DNA from 4 places in the Nonomuraea sp. NPDC050556 genome. Region 4 is predicted to be linked to each of the others. Evidence: riboswitches for the same ligand, from Rfam matches in the RefSeq annotation. Region 4 holds a riboswitch; each other region holds the start of a gene.
What was found. A riboswitch is a leader RNA that binds a small molecule or an ion and turns the genes downstream of it on or off. The one in region 4 is predicted to bind cyclic di-AMP.

Region 1 (4,193 bases), on a different contig from region 4:
GATCAACGTGGTCGACCTGGCCGCTCAGGTGCTCGGGTCGATGCCCGCTGCCACGATCCCGCCGCCGCTGCGCGGCATCGCCAAGTTCGATCCGCGAAAACGGGCCAAGCTCGGCAGCGCGCCCATCGCGGCCCAGCTGGAGAACGACAAGGAGTTTCGCGAGGCGGTCGCCGAGTCGGTGGCGGCCGGGTGGCCGGAACTCGTCTCAGCGCTGGCCGAGGGCAACGTGCCGCCGGCCGCCGACCCCGTCCTGGTGGCTGCCGCAGCTTATCTGACCCGCCCGCCCGGATGGGCGGAGATGGTCGAGACGGCCCGCGTGGATCTCGAGCAGACGGCCGCCGCAGCCGAGGGCTCCGCCCAGGAGCAGACCGTCACCCGCCTGCGCGAGCAGCTCGCCGCGCAGAAGACCTCGGCCAAGGAGGAGGTCGAACGGTTGCGCGAGCAGCTCAAGACCGCCCGCTCGGAGAACTCCGACCTGCGGCGCAAGCTCCACGAGGCGCGCGAGCGGATGAAGGCGGCCGACTCCAGGGCGGCCGAGTTCGAGCACGCGGCCCAGCACGCCAAGGAGTCGAAGGCCGCCGCTTCGTCGGCGGGGGAGTCCGAGGTCAGGCGGTTGCGCGAGCGGCTCAGCGACGTGGAGCGCCAGCTTGAGGCGTCGCGCCGGGCCGCGCGCGAGGGCAGGAGCATCGAGGACGCGCGCATCAGGGTGCTGCTCGACGCGCTCCAGGACGCCTCGGCCGGGCTGCGCAGGGAGCTCGCCCTGCCCACGACGATCAGCCGTCCGGCGGACTCGGTGGCCGCGGTCGCGCCGGGGCAGCCGGGCGTCGCCGCCCGCGCACTGGCCGACGACGACCCGCAGCTGCTCGACCAGCTGCTGGCGCTGCCGCAGGTGCACCTGATCATCGACGGCTACAACGTCACCAAGACCGGCTACGGCACGCTCACCCTCGCCGACCAGCGGGCCAGGCTGATGACCGGGCTCGGCGGCCTGGTCGCGCAGACCCGCGTCGAGGTGACCGTGGTCTTCGACGGCGCGGAGCTCAACGCGCCCGTCCAGGTGGTGGCGCCGCGCGGGGTGCGGGTGATGTTCAGCGCCCCGGGCGAGATCGCCGACGACCTCATCAGGCAGCTCGTGCGGGCGGAACCGCAGGGCAGGGCCATCGCGGTGGTGTCGTCCGACCGCGAGGTCGCCGAGTCGGTGCGCAGGATGGGCGCGCGCGCCGTACCCTCGTCGATGTTGCTCAGGCGGCTCGGCCGGGCTTAGGTCACAAATCAGACTTTCTGGTTAGCTGGCCCTTCCCTTTTCTGTACTATTTCCCCCCAGGTGTGATCACTGGGAGGGCGTGCGCTGTGAGGTTTGGCCGGGTACCGCTGGCCGCGGGCATGGCGGTGGTGGCTCTTCTGCTGCCCCTTGACGGGGCGATGGCCGATCCCAAGCCGACCATCAAGCAGGCCAAGGCCAAGCTCGAGAAGCTCAACGACAAGGCCGACAAGGTCGTCGAGAGCTACAACCAGGCCACCGAGCGGTACAAGAAGGCGAAGAAGGCCTACGGCACGCTCAACGACACCTACAAGCGCAGGCTGGCCACCGTCGCCGGGTTACGCACCCAGATCGTCACCATGGCCGTCAACGAGTACCAGACCGGCGTCATGGGCCACCTGCCCGCGCTCATGGGCGGGGGCGACCCGACGGGCAAGCTCAACGTCATGGCCCTGGTCGACCAGCTCGCCGACGAGCGGTCCGAGCAGCTCACCGCGTTCGACAACCAGAACCGCGAGCTCGTGGCCGACCGCGACAAGGCCAAGACGGCGCTGGCGTCGGCCGACAAGGAGCGCGACGCGGTCGCCAAGGACCGGGCCGACGTGCTCAAGCTGGTCGCCCAGCAGAAGAAGCTGCTGGTGAAGCTCGGCGCCTACCGGGCGGGCGACCCCAACAGCACGGGCGTGGAGTACACGGGCTCGGCGTCGGGCAACGCGGCGGCCGTCCTGGAGTTCGCCTTCGCGCAGGTGGGCAAGCCGTACCAGTTCGGCGGTACGGGGCCGGGCAGCTGGGACTGCTCGGGGCTGACGCAGGCGTCGTGGCGGGCCGGTGGCGTGTCGCTGCCGCGCACGACGTGGGAGCAGTGGTCGTGGGGGGCGAACCGCAAGGTGCCGCTCGACTCGCTGCAGCCGGGGGACCTGATCTTCAGCGAGGGTCTGGGGCACGTCAGCATCTACGCGGGGGACGGCAAGATCGTCCACGCGCCGCAGACGGGTGACGTGGTCAAGATCGTCGCCCTTTCCGACTACGGCAGGCCGCTCGTCGGCGCTATCCGCCCGTAGTCCCTTTTCACCATCTTTCCGGTACGGCGCGCCGTACCGGAACTCAGCCATGCCCTGAAACGGATGTGACTGGAGTGACGGATGGGGTTTGACAGACCCTGTGAGGGGCGCGATGTGAGCAGGGTCACATATCGATAACAGAGCCCCATGTCCAGCAGGGGTATCTCGTCTTACTGACGGAAAGATGGATCTTTACTCTTTGCTTACGCTTTGCCGAGCCGTGGCGAGACGAGTACCTTCTGGCTCCGCGGCGGCAAGCCATGACGCCCGCGAAGTGAATCCGTTGGCCGCCGCCCACCAGAACGACCCCCGGCGGCCTGCCGAATTCGTGCAGCCAGGAGGCACGGAGCCGGGGAACCATCGATCCCATTCCCCCGGGATCAGGGGTGAATCGGCGCATCACGCGCCGTAGGGCGACTTCCACGCCCGAATCCGTCAGCTAACCCGGTAGGCATTCGTGGAAGTCCCAAGGAGACAATCCTGTCTACCTCCCTGCAATTCCCCCGTTTGTCGCGCCTAGCCCGCATCTCTCTGAGCGGGATCGCCATGACGATGACCGTGACAGCCGGGGGCGTCGCCCTCCAGGCTGCCTCGGCCCAGGCGGCGACGGCGAGCACCACCACCACGACCGCGAAGCCCGCCAAGGTGACGCGGTCGGCGAAGGCGGCGAAGGCCGCCCGGCAGAAGGCGAGGGCCGGCAAGGCCGTCGCCGTGGCCAAGAAGCAGCTCGGTGACCCCTACCGCTACGGCGCGACGGGCCCAGGCTCCTTCGACTGCTCCGGACTCGTCCAGTACGCCTGGAGGAAGGCCGGAGTGAAGATCCCGCGCGTGACGAACAGCCAGTACGCACGCATCAGGACCAAGGTCTCCTGGGGCAACCTCCGCCCGGGCGACCTGATGTTCTTCCACGGGAAGGGCCACGTGGGCATGTATGTCGGCAACGGCAAGATGATCCACTCGCCGAGCTCGGGTAAGACGGTCCGCATCGAGAAGCTCAGCGGATGGCGGAAGTCGTCGTTCGCGGGAGCGGTGCGTCCCGGCGCGTGACCCCTTCGTGCAGGCCCCGTCCCGACGTGGGACGGGGCTTTCACGCGTACGGCCCGGCTACGCTCTTTGAGCGTGTCCCTCCTCCTCAGAGCATCGCTGGCGGCCCTCGCCGTCCTGGCGGTCTGCGTGGGGAGCGCACCACCGCCGACCAGTGACCTGACCCGGCGCGCCGAGCTCGCGGCCGAGCGGGTGTCGGCCATCCTGGGGGTCCCCGTACATCCCGTCGTGGTGGTCCCGTCCTCCGACGGCGAAGCGGCGAGGCTCGCAGGGGTCGGGTCCGTCGACGGGCTCGCCGCGCTGGCCGACCGCGGCCGCGTCATCGTCGTGCCGGGCAACTTCGCCAAGCTCACCCCCACCGGCCGCGACGTCGTCCTCACCCACGAGCTCACCCACGTCGCGGCGGGCACCGGCGGCGTCCCCGCCTGGCTGCGCGAGGGTTTCGCCGACTACGTCGCCTACCGCGACGCCGGGCTGCCGGTGAAGGTCGCGGCGGCGGAACTGGCCGGAGACGTGCGCGCCGGTCGCCTGCCGTACGAGCTCCCAGGACCTCAGGACTTCGCCCCGGGCGCCGTGCGGCTGGCCCAGGCGTACCAGGAGGCGTGGCTGGCGTGTCGCTTCGTCGCCGAGCGCTTCGGTGAGGACAGGCTGGTGAGGCTCTATCGTGATCCGACGTCGCTCGGCATCACCCGAGGATGGCGTGAGTACGTGCTCGAACAACTGGGGTGACTATGGGCGAAGTGAGAGAACGGCGGCAGCTCGGGGTCGCGCTCGCGGGGCTCGGCGCGGTGATCCTCGTCGTGGTGTGGCTCACCACGCCCTGGCGG
Region 2 (4,193 bases), on a different contig from region 4:
CTGCTCGAACTGGTCGGAGAGGTGCGCCTCCTTGATCTTGATGTCGGTGTGGGAGGCGTTCCACTTCTCGATCGGCTCCTTGTAGCCGAAGTTGGTGCCGCCGCCGAAGGTGTTGACCGTGATGGTGACCGGCTCGGGGGCGGAGGCTGCGGCGCTCTGTCCGGTCGACGGGGCGGGGGTGCCGCCCGAGCCACAGGACGTGATCGTCAGGGCGGTGGCCAGGACCGCCGCGCTCAGCGCGCCGCGGCGCATGCTGATAGTCATGGGGAGACCCCTCTCGTGGGGAGCTGGGAGGTGGCCGCGGCAGGCCGCGGGGGTTTTCGGGAATTTTGGGAGCGCTCCCAAACAGAGTGGCCATCCGTGTGCTCAGCCGTCAACTGCCTGAAACGCAACCGTTACCGAGAGAGCGTTCTCCCAGTTTGAAGTCGTATATACGGCGCAAACGGTCATTTGGGAGCGCTCCCATATCGATAGCCCCACAGACCACGCGTCTGGGAGGATGTCCCGATGAACTCCCAGCGGATGGTCCGGGTGTCCAAATACCTGGCCAGACACCTCAGGCACGCGCCGGAGGAGATCGGCATCTCGCTCGACCAGCACGGGTGGGTGGAGATCGACGACCTGGTGCGGGCGGCGGGCGCGCACGGCTTCGCCGTGACGCGCGACGAGCTCGAACAGGTGGTGGCGGAGAACGACAAGCGCAGGTACGTGATCGAGGGGACCCGCATCAGGGCGAGCCAGGGGCACTCGTCTCGGTGGACCTCGGGCTGGAGCCTGCCGTACCACCCGAGTTCCTCTACCACGGGACCGTCGGGCGCAGCGTCGCCGCGATCATGTCGTCGGGGTTGCTGCCGATGAGCCGGCAATACGTCCACCTGTCGGCGGACAGGGAGACCGCGGAGCGGGTGGGGGCCAGGCGGGGCAAGCCGGTGGTGCTCGTCGTCGCGTCCGGCGCGATGCACAGAGAGGGGCACGAGTTCCGGGTGAGCGCCAACGGCGTGTGGCTCACCGCCCACGTCCCGCCGCGGTTTTTGTGAGTACCCCCCTGCTCAGGTGATCCGCCGGTGATCGTCCGACGATGGGCGGCATGTACATCCAGCTGGCACTCGCCCTGGCTCTCACCCCGATCAGCTCATGGGGCCCCGTCACCACACCCGACGGGCACCTGAGCATGGACGGCGTGATCGAGCGAACCGTCACCTTCTCCCAGGGCCCCAACGGCCTGCCCGTCGCCCACCCCGCCTACGCGGTGAAGGGGTACGGCTGGCTGGACTTCGGCCACTGCGGCACCACTGCCGTGACCAGGCAGATGAAGGCGGGATTCGCCCTCAAGGACTGGGTCAAGCACCCTTGCAGGACGAGGCTCCAGCAGCCTCGGCCGCGGATCGACGTACCGCTGAACGCGCAGTTGAGGGACGTCGCCTTCATCGACGTGGAGGTCTGCTCGACGGGCGGGGCCACGGGGGACAGCTGCGCGACCACCAGGATCTACGGCTGAGTCAGCCGCGCCTGAACACCTGCAGGGGGTCGCTCTGCACGAGGCCCGCGTCGGGCTGCACGATGACGTAGACCATCAGCGCGACCGCCGTGAGCTGGGGGAGCAGGCCGACGAGCCGCGCCGGCCAGCCGCCGAGCCCGTAGAGGGGTGGCGAGGTCGTATCTGACGCTCGTCGGTTCGACCTCCAGCAGGCGCAGCGTCTTGACGTCGATGACGATCGCCGTGAGCGACAGCACTCCCCACACGAGGGTCCTGGCCGAGCAGTTGGGAGACCAGCAGGTGGCCCAGGGCGCTGACCACGTAGCTCAGGGCGATCGGCAGCACCTTGATCACACCGGCGCGGCCGGGCAGGTACCGCCACAGCAGGCCGAGCAGGAACCCGGGGACGAGCCAGAAGAGCGGCCCGCCGGCGTCGGACGGTGGGCGCGTCCACGGCCGTCCGCGAGAGGGCCGTGAACGCCAGGACGAGCCCCGCCATCGAGAGCGCGCACAACACCCACAACGCGCTCAGGGCGGAGGATCGGAGGGATCGGGAGGGACGCGGCCGGGCCTCGGCCCGGCCGCGCACTCGTCGAAGCATGCGTCCATGGTCGCTTCGGCGACCCTGGGCGTCGGAGGGGGTGGGAAAACTACTTCAAACCGTGACGGTCAGGCGTTGCCGTACTCGGGGTAGCCGTAGCCGACGACCTGGGACTTGGGACGCACGCGCTCCTCGACCTGGCCGTTGCCGGTGTTGCCCTCGATCGTGGTGATCGTGCCGTTGCCGTTGTCCTTCTCCACGAAGCCGACGTGCTGGATGGCGTCGAGGCTCTTGCTGCCGCTCCAGGAGAAGAACACCACGGAGCCCGGCTTGGCGGCGGTGCCCCAGCGCTTGTTGGCCTTGAACCACTTGGCGTGCGTCACGGTGTACGCGTCCCAGCCGACGGTCTTGCGCGCGCCGGTCTCCTCGCCGACCCAGGACACGAACATCGCGCACCAGGCGGCGTTGAGGTAGTCCTGCCTGCTGCCGCCGTCCCGCTTGACGGTCTCGGCGGCGCGCTGGGAGTTCACGTACCACTTCTGGAACTTGGTGCCGCCGCCCTTGGCGTCTTCCTTGGTGCCGATCTGCGCCTTCGCCAGCGAGAGGACCTTGGTGACCGAGGGCTTGGCCTCGACGGGCGCCTGCGCCTTGGGGGCCTGCAGTGCGGCGATGTGGGGGAGCTCTGGGAGGGGCTTCGGTGCGGTCTCGGCAGTGGCCGAGGTGTGGACGCCGAAGGCGGCGCTGAACACGCTCATGCCCAGGATTGCGTGCGAGTAGTTGAGCTTCGGGGTGCGCGTGCGACGGTGCTTGGCCATCGAGAGGGGAACTCCTTGCTTCCATGCCGCTTACCGAGTTAGCTGACGGGTTCGGGCGTGGAAGCTGCCCTATGGCACCGAAGTGCCGATTCACCCCAAAGGACGTGGGTCCCCGGCTCCGCCTCACGGCGGACTCAGCGGTCACAGGCGAGCCTGTGAATGTCTTGTGCGATGGTTTGGCAACGAACGGGTAGCCCGGACGTATACCTCGAGTGCCTTGAAGGTAATACATCGGGCAAGGAGATTACAAATCCGCAAATGACCAGGTCAGAGGAGGCGGTTCCTCGCGTCCTCCAGAAGCCGCATCATCGTGAGGGTGTCGTCGAGCGGCATGACCGCGCTCTCCGTGCGTCCCTCGCGCAGCGCGTCGCGCACTTCGCGCACCTCGTTGGCGTAGCCGTCCGAGGGGCCGGTGAACTCCTCGTCGCCGATGGTGAATCTGGTGGGAGCCCAGAAGGGGGCGTCGATGTCGACGCGGGCGAGGGTGCCGACGATGGTGGCGCTGTTGGCGTGCGGGCTGACCAGCGAGGTGTCCAGCAGAGCCCGCGCGCCGCCCTGGAACTCCATCAGCACCCCCGCCTCGGCGTCCACACCCGAGGGCGCCAGCGAACCGGCCACGTGGACTTTTTCCGGCTGGCCGAGGAAGAGCTGGGCCAGGGCGAACGGGTAGATCCCCAGGTCGAACAGGGCGCCGCCGCCGGTGGCCGGGTTCCAGAGACGGTGTTCCGGGTCGTACGGCTGCGCGAAGCCGAACGACGCCTGGACCAGCCGGATGTCGCCCAGCCTGCCGTCCTGGGCGAGCTTCGTGATGTGCTGGATCTGGGAGTTGAAGCGGGTCCACATGGCTTCCATGAGGAACACCTTGTTCTCCCGGGCCAGCTGGACCATGCGCTCGGCTTCGGCGACGCTGGCGGTGAGGGATTTCTCGCAGAGGACGGCTTTGCCGTTGGCGATGGCGTGCTCGGCGACCTCGAGGTGCTGGGCGTGGGGGGTGGCGATGTAGACGGCGTCTACCGACGGGTCTTCGCAGAGGGCTTTGTAGGAGCCGTGCGCGTGCTCGGCGCCGAGGTGCGCGGCGAGGTCCGCGGCCCTGGCCTGGTCGCGCGACCCTACGGCCGCGACCCGCATGGTGGGTTCAGCGGCGATCACCTCACCGACGGTGCGCGCGATGCCGCCGGTCGCCGCGATGCCCCACGCCAGTTCCATCACACCCGGTCCTCCCGATCAGTAAAGAGAACCCCACCTTAGAGCGAACCCCACAAAGACCACCAACCCCCCACCCAAACCCCCACGAATCCCCAAGAAGCCCCTCCAGCGCTCCATCCCTTCAGCGCTCCATCCCTTCAGCGCTCCATCCCTT
Region 3 (4,193 bases), 780 kb from region 4:
CGACCTTGTAGAACTTGTCCTTCACGATCGTGTCCTTGATCTTGTCCGCTGTGACGGCGATCGGGTCGAGCAGGAAGGCCGGGATGTCGGCCGTGCCGTTGTTCGCCTTGGTGGGCGCGGTCGGCTTCTCGCCCTTGGCCAGCGCCACCGCGAGCTCGGCGGACTTCTCCGCCTCTGCCCTGATGTCGAGGTAGATGGTCATGTTCTGCTCGCCGGTGAGGATGCGCTGGACGGCAGCGAGCTCGGCGTCCTGGCCGGTGATCGGCGGCATCTCCTTGTAGCCCGCCCGCTTCATCGCCGCGATCGCGCCGCCGGCCATGCCGTCGTTGGCCGACAGCACGCCCACGATCTTGTCGCGGCCGATGGCGGTGATCGCCTGCTCCATCTCCTGCTGGGCCTTGTCCGGGCTCCAGTCGGGGGTGTCGAACTCCCTGCCGACCTTGACCTTCCCGTCCAGGACGCTCTTGGCGCCCTTCTTGTAGTCGGCCGAGCTCGGGTCGGTGGGGGAGCCGTGGATCATCACGATCTCGCCCTTGTCCGCCGTGCCCTTGGCGTTCATGGCGTCGAGCAGGGCCTGGCCCTGCATCTCGCCCACGCGGACGTTGTTGAAGGAGACGAAATACTCGTAGTCGATGCCGGAGATCAGCCGGTCGTAGGCGATGACCGGGACCTTCTTCTGCTTGGCCTGGTTGACCAGGGGCGCCACCGCCGCCGCGTCGACCGCGTCGAGCACCAGGACGTCGGCGCCCTGGGTGAGCGCGGCCTCCACCTGCTGCTGCTGCTTGGCCGCGTCCTGGTCGGCGTTGCTGTACAGGATCTCGCAGTCGGCGCAGAGCACCTTGACCTTGGCCTCGAACAGCGGCCGGTCGAACGCCTCGTACCGGGTCGTCTTCGACTCCGGCAGGAACAGCGCGATGGTCTTCTTCTCTTCCTTCGGCTGGGCGGACTGCGTAGCAGTTCCCCCCGATGAACCGCAGGCGGCCGTCATCATGACCGCCGTAATGGCGACCGCTAACCACTCTCGACGCATGGTTGCCCTCCTTGTTTGGTAAGAAAGGTAATTTACTATCAAGGGGATTGGCTAGCCTTTGCGAGATAACAAGAGGGGGAGGGCGACCGTGCGTGGTGAGCTGGGCAATCCGCGGCTGCTGCGGGTGATGAACGAGCGACGCCTGCTCGACCAGCTGCATGAGCACGGCCCCGCGTCCAGAGCGGACCTGGCCAAGATCACCGGGCTGTCCAAGCCCACGGTCTCGGCGGCGCTGGCGGGGCTGGAGGAGGACGGACTCGTCCACCTGGTCGGCGAGGTGTCAGGACGGCCTGGGCCGGTGACCGCGCTCTACGACATGAACGCGGCCTCGGCCCACGTCGCGGGCATCGACATCGGCCGCGACTGGATCAGGGTCGTCGTCGCGGACCTGCGCGGCACGCTGGTGGGGCGCAAGGACGCGCGCAACACCGCGCGCAGCTCTGCGGCGCTGGCGACCAGGGTCGGCGAGCTGGCGCGGGCGGCGGCGGCCGAGGCCGAGCTCGAATGGTCGGCGATCACCAGCGTGGTCGTCGGGAGTCCGGGCGTCTACGACCCGAAGGTGGGCAGGCTGGAGTTCGCGCCCAACCTGCCGGGGCCCGACCTGGCTGAACGGCTGCGCTCCTCGCTCGACGCCGACCTGGTGATCGAGAACGACATCAACCTGGCGGCCGTCGGCGAGCACGTGTACGGCCAGGGCCGGGGCAAGGCCAACTTCGCCCTGGTCAGCATCGGCACCGGCGTCGGCATGGGCATCGTGGTGAACGGCGAGCTGTACGTCGGAGCCAGGGGAGCGGCGGGCGAGGTGTCCTACCTGCCCGCCACCGAGGAGCCCTCGGACGACGAGGCGTTCGAGCACGGCGCGACCGAGGTCGTGGCCGCCGCGCCCGGCGTGGTCCGCGCGGCCCGCGCGGCCGGGCTGGAGCTGGACACGGCCAAGGAGGTCTTCGCCGCCGCCGCGGCCGGTGACACCGTCGCGCTGGGCGTCGTCGAGGCCGAGGGCAGGCGCATCGGCGGACTGATCGTCGCGGTGGCCGCCGTGCTCGACCCCGAGGTGGTCGTGCTCAGCGGCGGTGTGGGACGCAACCTGGACCTGCTCGGCGAGGCCATCGAGCGGCGCATCGCCGAGCTGGGCCCCCTGCGTCCCACGGTGGTGGCCAGCACGCTCGGCGACAGCGGCGTGCTCATCGGCGCCGTGGCCCACGCGCGGGCGCGGGCCTGGGACCTCATCTTCAGAGATAGGCGGTGAGCGTGGCCGGTGGCGGCTGCTTGCGCTGCTTGACCAGGTCGGCCCAGAGCTTGACGCCCTTCGGGTCCGGCCTGACGGCGCCGACGAAGGCGTCGTGCCGCCACTGGCTGAGCTTCTCCTCCTTGACCACGTCGCCGCTGTGCGGGGCGTGCACCATGTAGCCGGGCTTGGAGATCATCCCGACGTGGCCGAGGCCGCTGAAGAAGACCAGGTCGCCGGGGCGGAGCTCGTCCCAGGAGATCTTCTTGGAGTAGGCAGAGTACTGCTCGGAAGCGGTGCGGGGGAGCTCGATCCCGGCCTTCTCGTACGCCCTGAGCATCAGGCCGGAGCAGTCGAAGCCGCTGTCGGAGGTGCCGCCCCACAGGTACGGGGTTCCGCGCTTGTCCATGGCGTAGTCGAGCGCCTCTTTCCAGGCGGGCGTCGGCTGGCGGGCTTCCTGGACCTTCTTGATGTCGGCGCCGGTCATGGTGGTGGCATCGGGGGAGTTGCCCAGGAGGGTTCCGGCGGCGACGAGCATGACGATGGGGGTCAGGGGATTTCCTTCCATACGGCCGACCGGGTTAGCTGACGGGCTCGGACCTGGAAGTGGCCCTACGGCGGGGGAGCCGATTAGCCCCGGGGGAGATTGGGTCCCCGGCTCCACCGCAGCGGTGGATTAGGCGTTGAGGACTCTAACGAAATGGTCAAAACACCGCAAATCGGGCAAAGGGGATTGTCCGGAAAATGAGATGCGGTGTTCGTCAGGCGAGATGGGCCGGTAAGGTACCGCGCATGGAATCGAGCAACATTCGCCTGGCCGTCATCCCGGGAGACGGGATCGGCACCGAGGTCGTGGCAGAAGGTCTGAAGGTCATCGAGGCGCTCGGCATCAAGACCGAGCAAACCCACTACGACCTCGGCGCCGCCCGCTACAACCGCACCGGCGAGACCCTGCCCGACTCCGTGCTTGACGAGCTGCGCGGCTACGACGCGATCCTCCTCGGCGCTGTCGGCGACCCGAGCGTGCCGCCCGGCGTCCTGGAGCGCGACCTGCTCCTGCGCATCCGCTTCGAGCTCGACCACTACGTCAACCTGCGCCCGGTCAAGCTGTTCCCCGGCGTCGAGACCCCGCTGGCCGACACCAGGCCGGAGGACATCGACATGATCGTCGTCCGCGAGGGCACGGAGTCCCTCTACGCGGGCACCGGCGGCATCCTGCGCAAGGGCACGCCCCACGAGGTGGCCACCCAGGAGTCGATCAACACCGCCTACGGCGTCGAGCGCGTCGTGCGCTACGCCTTCAAGAAGGCGGCAGAGCGGCCGCGCAAGAAGCTCACGCTGGTCCACAAGACCAACGTGCTGACCTTCGCCGGCGACCTGTGGCAGCGTACGGTCAACCGGGTCGCGACCGAGTTCCCCGAGGTCACCACCGACTACCAGCACATCGACGCGGCCTCGATGTTCTTCGTCAGCCAGCCAGAGCGCTTCGACGTGATCGTCACCGACAACCTGTTCGGCGACATCATCACCGACATCGGGGCCGCCATCGCCGGCGGCATCGGTCTCGCGGCCAGCGGCAACGTCAACCCTGACCGCACCTCGCCGAGCATGTTCGAGCCGGTTCACGGCAGCGCGCCCGACATCGCCGGGCAGGGCAAGGCCGACCCGACCGCGACGATCCTGTCGGTCGCCATGCTCCTCGACCACCTGGGCATGAGCGCCGAGGCCGCCCGCGTCGAGCAGGCCGTGGCCGACGACATCATCGAACGCCAGACCGGCTGGGCCGCGCGCACCACGCACGAGATCGGCGACGACATCACCGCGCGAGTATCCGGGGGCTCCTGACCCGCCTCGCTTCCCCGAACGCCTGGTGGCTCAGAACGAGCCGCCAGGCGTTTTTCGTATATATGCAGTAAGTTCCCGTTACCCGGTCCGGCG
Region 4 (4,193 bases):
GTTGGCCTTCTTCTTCTTGCGCGCCTTGCTTTTCCGTTGTCTCTTCGCCATGGGCACAACGTCTCGCGGCGCAGCCGTACACACAAGGGCCCCCACAGACTCCAACATCTGTGTGTCATAATTTGGTGGAAAGTGTTGGAAGGGAAGGCATGCTCGCACAGCAGCGGCAACAGACGATCCTCGAGCGGGTGCGCAGGAGCGGCGGCGTGCGCGTGGCCGACCTCGTCAGAGACCTCGGCGTCTCCGACATGACCATCCGCCGCGACCTGGAAACCCTGGCCGAGCGCGGACTGCTGGAGAAGGTACACGGTGGGGCCACCGTACTCGGGCCAGGCTCCACCGAGGAGCCGGGGTTCACCGCGAAGTCGGCCCGCCAGCAGCCGGAGAAGGAGTCCATCGCGCGCCGCGCCGCCGAGCTGGTCAGGCCGGGCACCGCGGTGGCGCTGTCGGCGGGGACGACGACGTGGGCGCTCGCCCACCATCTCATCGAGGTGGCGGATCTGACCGTCATCACCAACTCCATCCCGGTCGCGGAGGTCTTCCACCGCAGCACCCGCCCCGACCGCACGGTGGTGCTGACGGGCGGCGTGCGCACGCCGTCCGACGCGCTGGTCGGGCCGGTCGCGGTGGCCGCCATCAGGCGGCTGCACGTGGACACTCTGTTCCTCGGCGTGCACGGGATGAGCGCGCGTGCCGGTTTCACCACCCCCAACCTGCTGGAGTCAGAGACCGACAGGGAGCTCGTGGCCTCGGCGAGCAGGCTCGTGGTGATGGCCGACCACACCAAGTGGGACACGGTCGGCATCAGCACGATCGCCGAACTGGCGGAGGCCGACGTCGTCATCAGCGACGCCGGGCTGCCCCAGGAGGCGCGTTCCGAGCTGGCGGAGCGCGTCGGAGAGTTGATCATCGCGGAGGACTCGTTGTGAAGCGCACCATCACCCACCTGGCCGACGGCCGAGAGCTGATCTATTTCGACCGGCGCGACGACGCGGACAGGAGCGCGGTGGACAGGCGGCCGCTGGAGGGCCGGCCTGTGGCGTCCGAGCTGCGTTATGACGCGCTGACCGACGAGTGGGTGGCGATCGCCGGGCACCGGCAGACGCGCACGTTCCTGCCGCCGGCCGACGAGTGCCCGCTGTGCCCGTCGAACGGCGAGCGGCTGTCGGAGATCCCGTCCAGCTCGTACGACGTGGTCGTGTTCGAGAACCGCTTCCCCTCCTTCTCCACCCACCTCGGCACCTATCGGGACGACGTCCAGCCGGGGGTGGGCCGCTGCGAGGTGGTGTGCTTCACCGAGGACCACAACTCGTCGTTCTCCCAGCTCACCGACGACCAGGTGGGCCTGGTCATGGAGGCCTGGGCGGACCGTACGGCGGAGCTGTCCTCGATCGACGGCGTCGAGCAGGTCTTCTGCTTCGAGAACCGCGGCGAGGAGATCGGCATCACGCTGCCGCACCCGCACGGCCAGATCTACGCCTACCCGTACATCACGCCGCGCACCCAGCAGCACCTCCGCGCGGCCGCGAGCAACCCGACGGTCTTCGCCGACCGGCTGGCCGCCGAGCGCGCCTCGGGCGAGCGCGTGGTGGCGTCGAACGAGTTGTGGACGGCGTTCGTCCCGTTCGCCGCGCGCTGGCCGTTCGAGGTGCACGTGTATCCGCACCGGCAGGTGCCCGACCTGACGGCGCTGTCGGATGACGAGCGCGCCGCGTTCGCGCCTCTGTACACGAGCGTGCTGCGGGCGCTGGACGGCCTGTTCGACCTGAAGATGCCCTACGTCTCCGCATGGCACCAGGCGCCGGTCAGACAAGGCCGTGACCTCGCATATCTTCATCTCGAACTGTTCACGGTGCGGCGCGCGCCAGGGAAGCTCAAGTACCTGGCCGGTTCAGAGTCCGCGATGGGCGCTTTCGTCAACGACGTGCCGCCGGAGCAGGCTGCTGCCATGCTTAAATCACAGGTAGATCACTAATTGATTCCGGCTTGAGGTCGCATTACCGTCGTTTTACTACTAATATCCCTCAAGCATCGGCTGTCACAGCCGTGCCGCCTAATCCCGGGCGTGTAGCCCGGGAACCGGGGACCCACCGCTCCCTCGGGGTGAATCCACTGCTCAGTGGTAGGGCCACTCCAGCCCGAACCCGTCAGCTAACCCGGTCGGCAGGAGGAGAGGATAGTTAGTGACGTTCCCCCGCGTCGTGGCCTGCGGCGTTCTCGCTGCGGTCACCCTGGCTCTCAGCCCAGCGGGTACGGCTGCCGCCGCCCCCAAACCCACCGAGAAGCAGCTTCGCGCCGAGCTGAGCAAGCTCAACACGAAGGTCGACAAGCTCATCGAGACCTACAACGCCAAGCGGGTCGCGCTCGCCAAGGCGAAGAAGGCGGAGCAGTCGGCCAAGGAGCGGCTGGCAGCGGCGGACAAGACGCTGGCCGACACCCAGACCAAGATCAGCCAGATGGCGGCGATGGCGTACCAGGGCGGCGACCCGGGGCTGGCGAGCATGATGTGGTCGCCCAACATCGGCGGCCGGGCCGTACTCGACCAGCTCAACAACGAGCAGGAGGCCATCCTGGCCGGGGTCACGGCGGCCAGGGCGGCCAAGAAGCAGGCCGTGGACGAGGCGGCCGAGCTCACCGAGCAGATCAAGGACGACACCGACGAGGTCGCCGGGCAGCGCGAGGACGCCGAGGATGTCATCAAGGACATCGAGAAGAAGCTGAACGACCTGGTCCCGTACGGCACGGGCCGCAGGTCGGACGGGAGCTGGGCGCCTGAGCTCCCTTCGGGGGACGACAACATCACGCCGCGCATGCGTCAGGTGCGGGATCTGATCAAGAAGGACTTCAACCTGCCGTTCGAGGTGGGGTGTTACCGGGTGGACGACCACGGCGAGCATCCGCTGGGGCGGGCCTGCGACTTCATGATGAGCTCGGGCGGCTCGATGCCGTCGGCGGCCAACAACGCGCTGGGCGACCAGATCGCGGCGTGGGCGATGAAGAACAAGGACAAGCTGGGCGTCAAGTACGTGATCTGGAAGCAGCGCATCGACCAGGGGTCGGGGTGGCGCGGCATGTCCGACCGCGGCGGCATCACCGCCAACCACTACGACCACGTCCACATCTCCATGTACTGACCCGTACGGCGGGCAACCGGCCTCCCGGACGGCGTGACAGAGCCAGGGATCTGGCGACGCGTAAGGGATACCCCCTTCTTGTATGCGGTCGGGATTCTGGAGGCCTGAGGGGTTCCTGTGGATTTGGGGTGGTGATCCTCGTATGGGTGCGGCAGGCTTGAGGCGGACCGCGCATCATACGGAGGCGATGTGGACGACCCGCCCGCAGGACGCCATGCCCGCAGCGGGGGCGACCGCAGGCTCTACAACCCTCTGCCCGCGCCCGTGCCCCCGCCCGACGAGCCCTACCTGGGCCCGGAACCGCCGGGGTTCCCCTGGCGGCTGACCGTCGGGTTGGTGGCGGTTCTGGCTGCCGGGGTGGGGTTCGGGCTCTGGGTCACCTGGCCGGACGCTCCCCCGCCCGGACCTGTGTCCTCGTCGGTGTCCGTGTCAGCCGGTGGGCCGGTGAGTTTCGAGCCGCTCGTGCGCAGCCCGGCCCCCACCCTGTCGCCGCGGCGCAAGGCCACCCCAACCCCGTCGGCCTCACACAAACCCACGCCGACCAGGAGCACGGAACCGCCGCGGGTCCGCCGTACCCCCAAGCCGACGGTCACCGTGACGAAGAAGGTCACCGTGACCCCCAAACCGACGAAGGTGGGCACCGGGCCGGAGGAGCCGCCTGACGACGGGTCCGGCCCAGCGCCCACCTGCCGCACCTGGTCCGACTGTCACGACGAACCGCCGGGCGGCTGACCCGGTGTTCACGTGGACAGCAGGAAGATCTCGCTGACGGTCGTGGCGAGGGTACGGATGTCGGCTTCGACGCTGATCTCCGGCTTGCCCGGGTCGAAGGTCGCCGACAACCTCGATCGGTAGCCGGTCAGCGCCCGCCACACCTCGTTGGGCGCCAGTCCCGCGTTCAGCAGGCGGTAGGAGCTGGAGCTGTGGCCCCACAAGGTCACGGTCTGTACGCCGAGGCCCAGGGCGGTGCCGACGCGGGCGGAGATCTGCCCGTCCGCCGTCGCCTTGTCCCAGCCGGAGGTGTCGCCCTGGTGGGCCAGGCCGTACTCGCGGGATCCG

Region 1: another riboswitch for cyclic di-AMP. It lies ahead of ACIBG8_RS17805 (C40 family peptidase); the one in region 4 lies ahead of ACIBG8_RS37125 (coiled-coil domain-containing protein).
Region 2: another riboswitch for cyclic di-AMP. It lies ahead of ACIBG8_RS13105 (CHAP domain-containing protein); the one in region 4 lies ahead of ACIBG8_RS37125 (coiled-coil domain-containing protein).
Region 3: another riboswitch for cyclic di-AMP. It lies ahead of ACIBG8_RS40825 (C40 family peptidase); the one in region 4 lies ahead of ACIBG8_RS37125 (coiled-coil domain-containing protein).

What each region holds. Positions count from the first base shown of each region.
Region 1 covers NZ_JBITGU010000001.1:3,762,680-3,766,872, reverse strand. Annotated here, with positions in the region: gene ACIBG8_RS17815 (NYN domain-containing protein) at 1-1,264, shown strand, start outside; gene ACIBG8_RS17810 (NlpC/P60 family protein) at 1,351-2,322, shown strand; cyclic di-AMP (ydaO/yuaA leader) riboswitch at 2,631-2,791, shown strand; gene ACIBG8_RS17805 (C40 family peptidase) at 2,869-3,369, shown strand; gene ACIBG8_RS17800 (hypothetical protein) at 3,442-4,095, shown strand; gene ACIBG8_RS17795 (M48 family metallopeptidase) at 4,098-4,193, shown strand, end outside.
Region 2 covers NZ_JBITGU010000001.1:2,707,693-2,711,885, reverse strand. Annotated here, with positions in the region: gene ACIBG8_RS13130 (extracellular solute-binding protein) at 1-264, opposite strand, end outside; gene ACIBG8_RS13125 (RNA 2'-phosphotransferase) at 508-858, shown strand; gene ACIBG8_RS13120 (RNA 2'-phosphotransferase) at 834-1,037, shown strand; gene ACIBG8_RS13115 (hypothetical protein) at 1,088-1,498, shown strand; partial or broken gene ACIBG8_RS13110 (DUF6185 family protein) at 1,574-1,885, opposite strand; gene ACIBG8_RS13105 (CHAP domain-containing protein) at 2,147-2,833, opposite strand; cyclic di-AMP (ydaO/yuaA leader) riboswitch at 2,846-2,983, opposite strand; gene ACIBG8_RS13100 (Gfo/Idh/MocA family protein) at 3,101-4,039, opposite strand.
Region 3 covers NZ_JBITGU010000004.1:805,624-809,816, reverse strand. Annotated here, with positions in the region: gene ACIBG8_RS40835 (sugar ABC transporter substrate-binding protein) at 1-1,030, opposite strand, end outside; gene ACIBG8_RS40830 (ROK family protein) at 1,119-2,276, shown strand; gene ACIBG8_RS40825 (C40 family peptidase) at 2,260-2,823, opposite strand; cyclic di-AMP (ydaO/yuaA leader) riboswitch at 2,811-2,948, opposite strand; gene ACIBG8_RS40820 (3-isopropylmalate dehydrogenase) at 3,048-4,100, shown strand.
Region 4 covers NZ_JBITGU010000004.1:22,689-26,881, forward strand. Annotated here, with positions in the region: gene ACIBG8_RS37110 (50S ribosomal protein bL37) at 1-51, opposite strand, end outside; gene ACIBG8_RS37115 (DeoR/GlpR family DNA-binding transcription regulator) at 150-929, shown strand; gene galT (galactose-1-phosphate uridylyltransferase) at 926-1,975, shown strand; cyclic di-AMP (ydaO/yuaA leader) riboswitch at 2,041-2,180, shown strand; gene ACIBG8_RS37125 (coiled-coil domain-containing protein) at 2,184-3,134, shown strand; gene ACIBG8_RS37130 (hypothetical protein) at 3,324-3,866, shown strand; gene ACIBG8_RS37135 (hypothetical protein) at 3,875-4,193, opposite strand, start outside.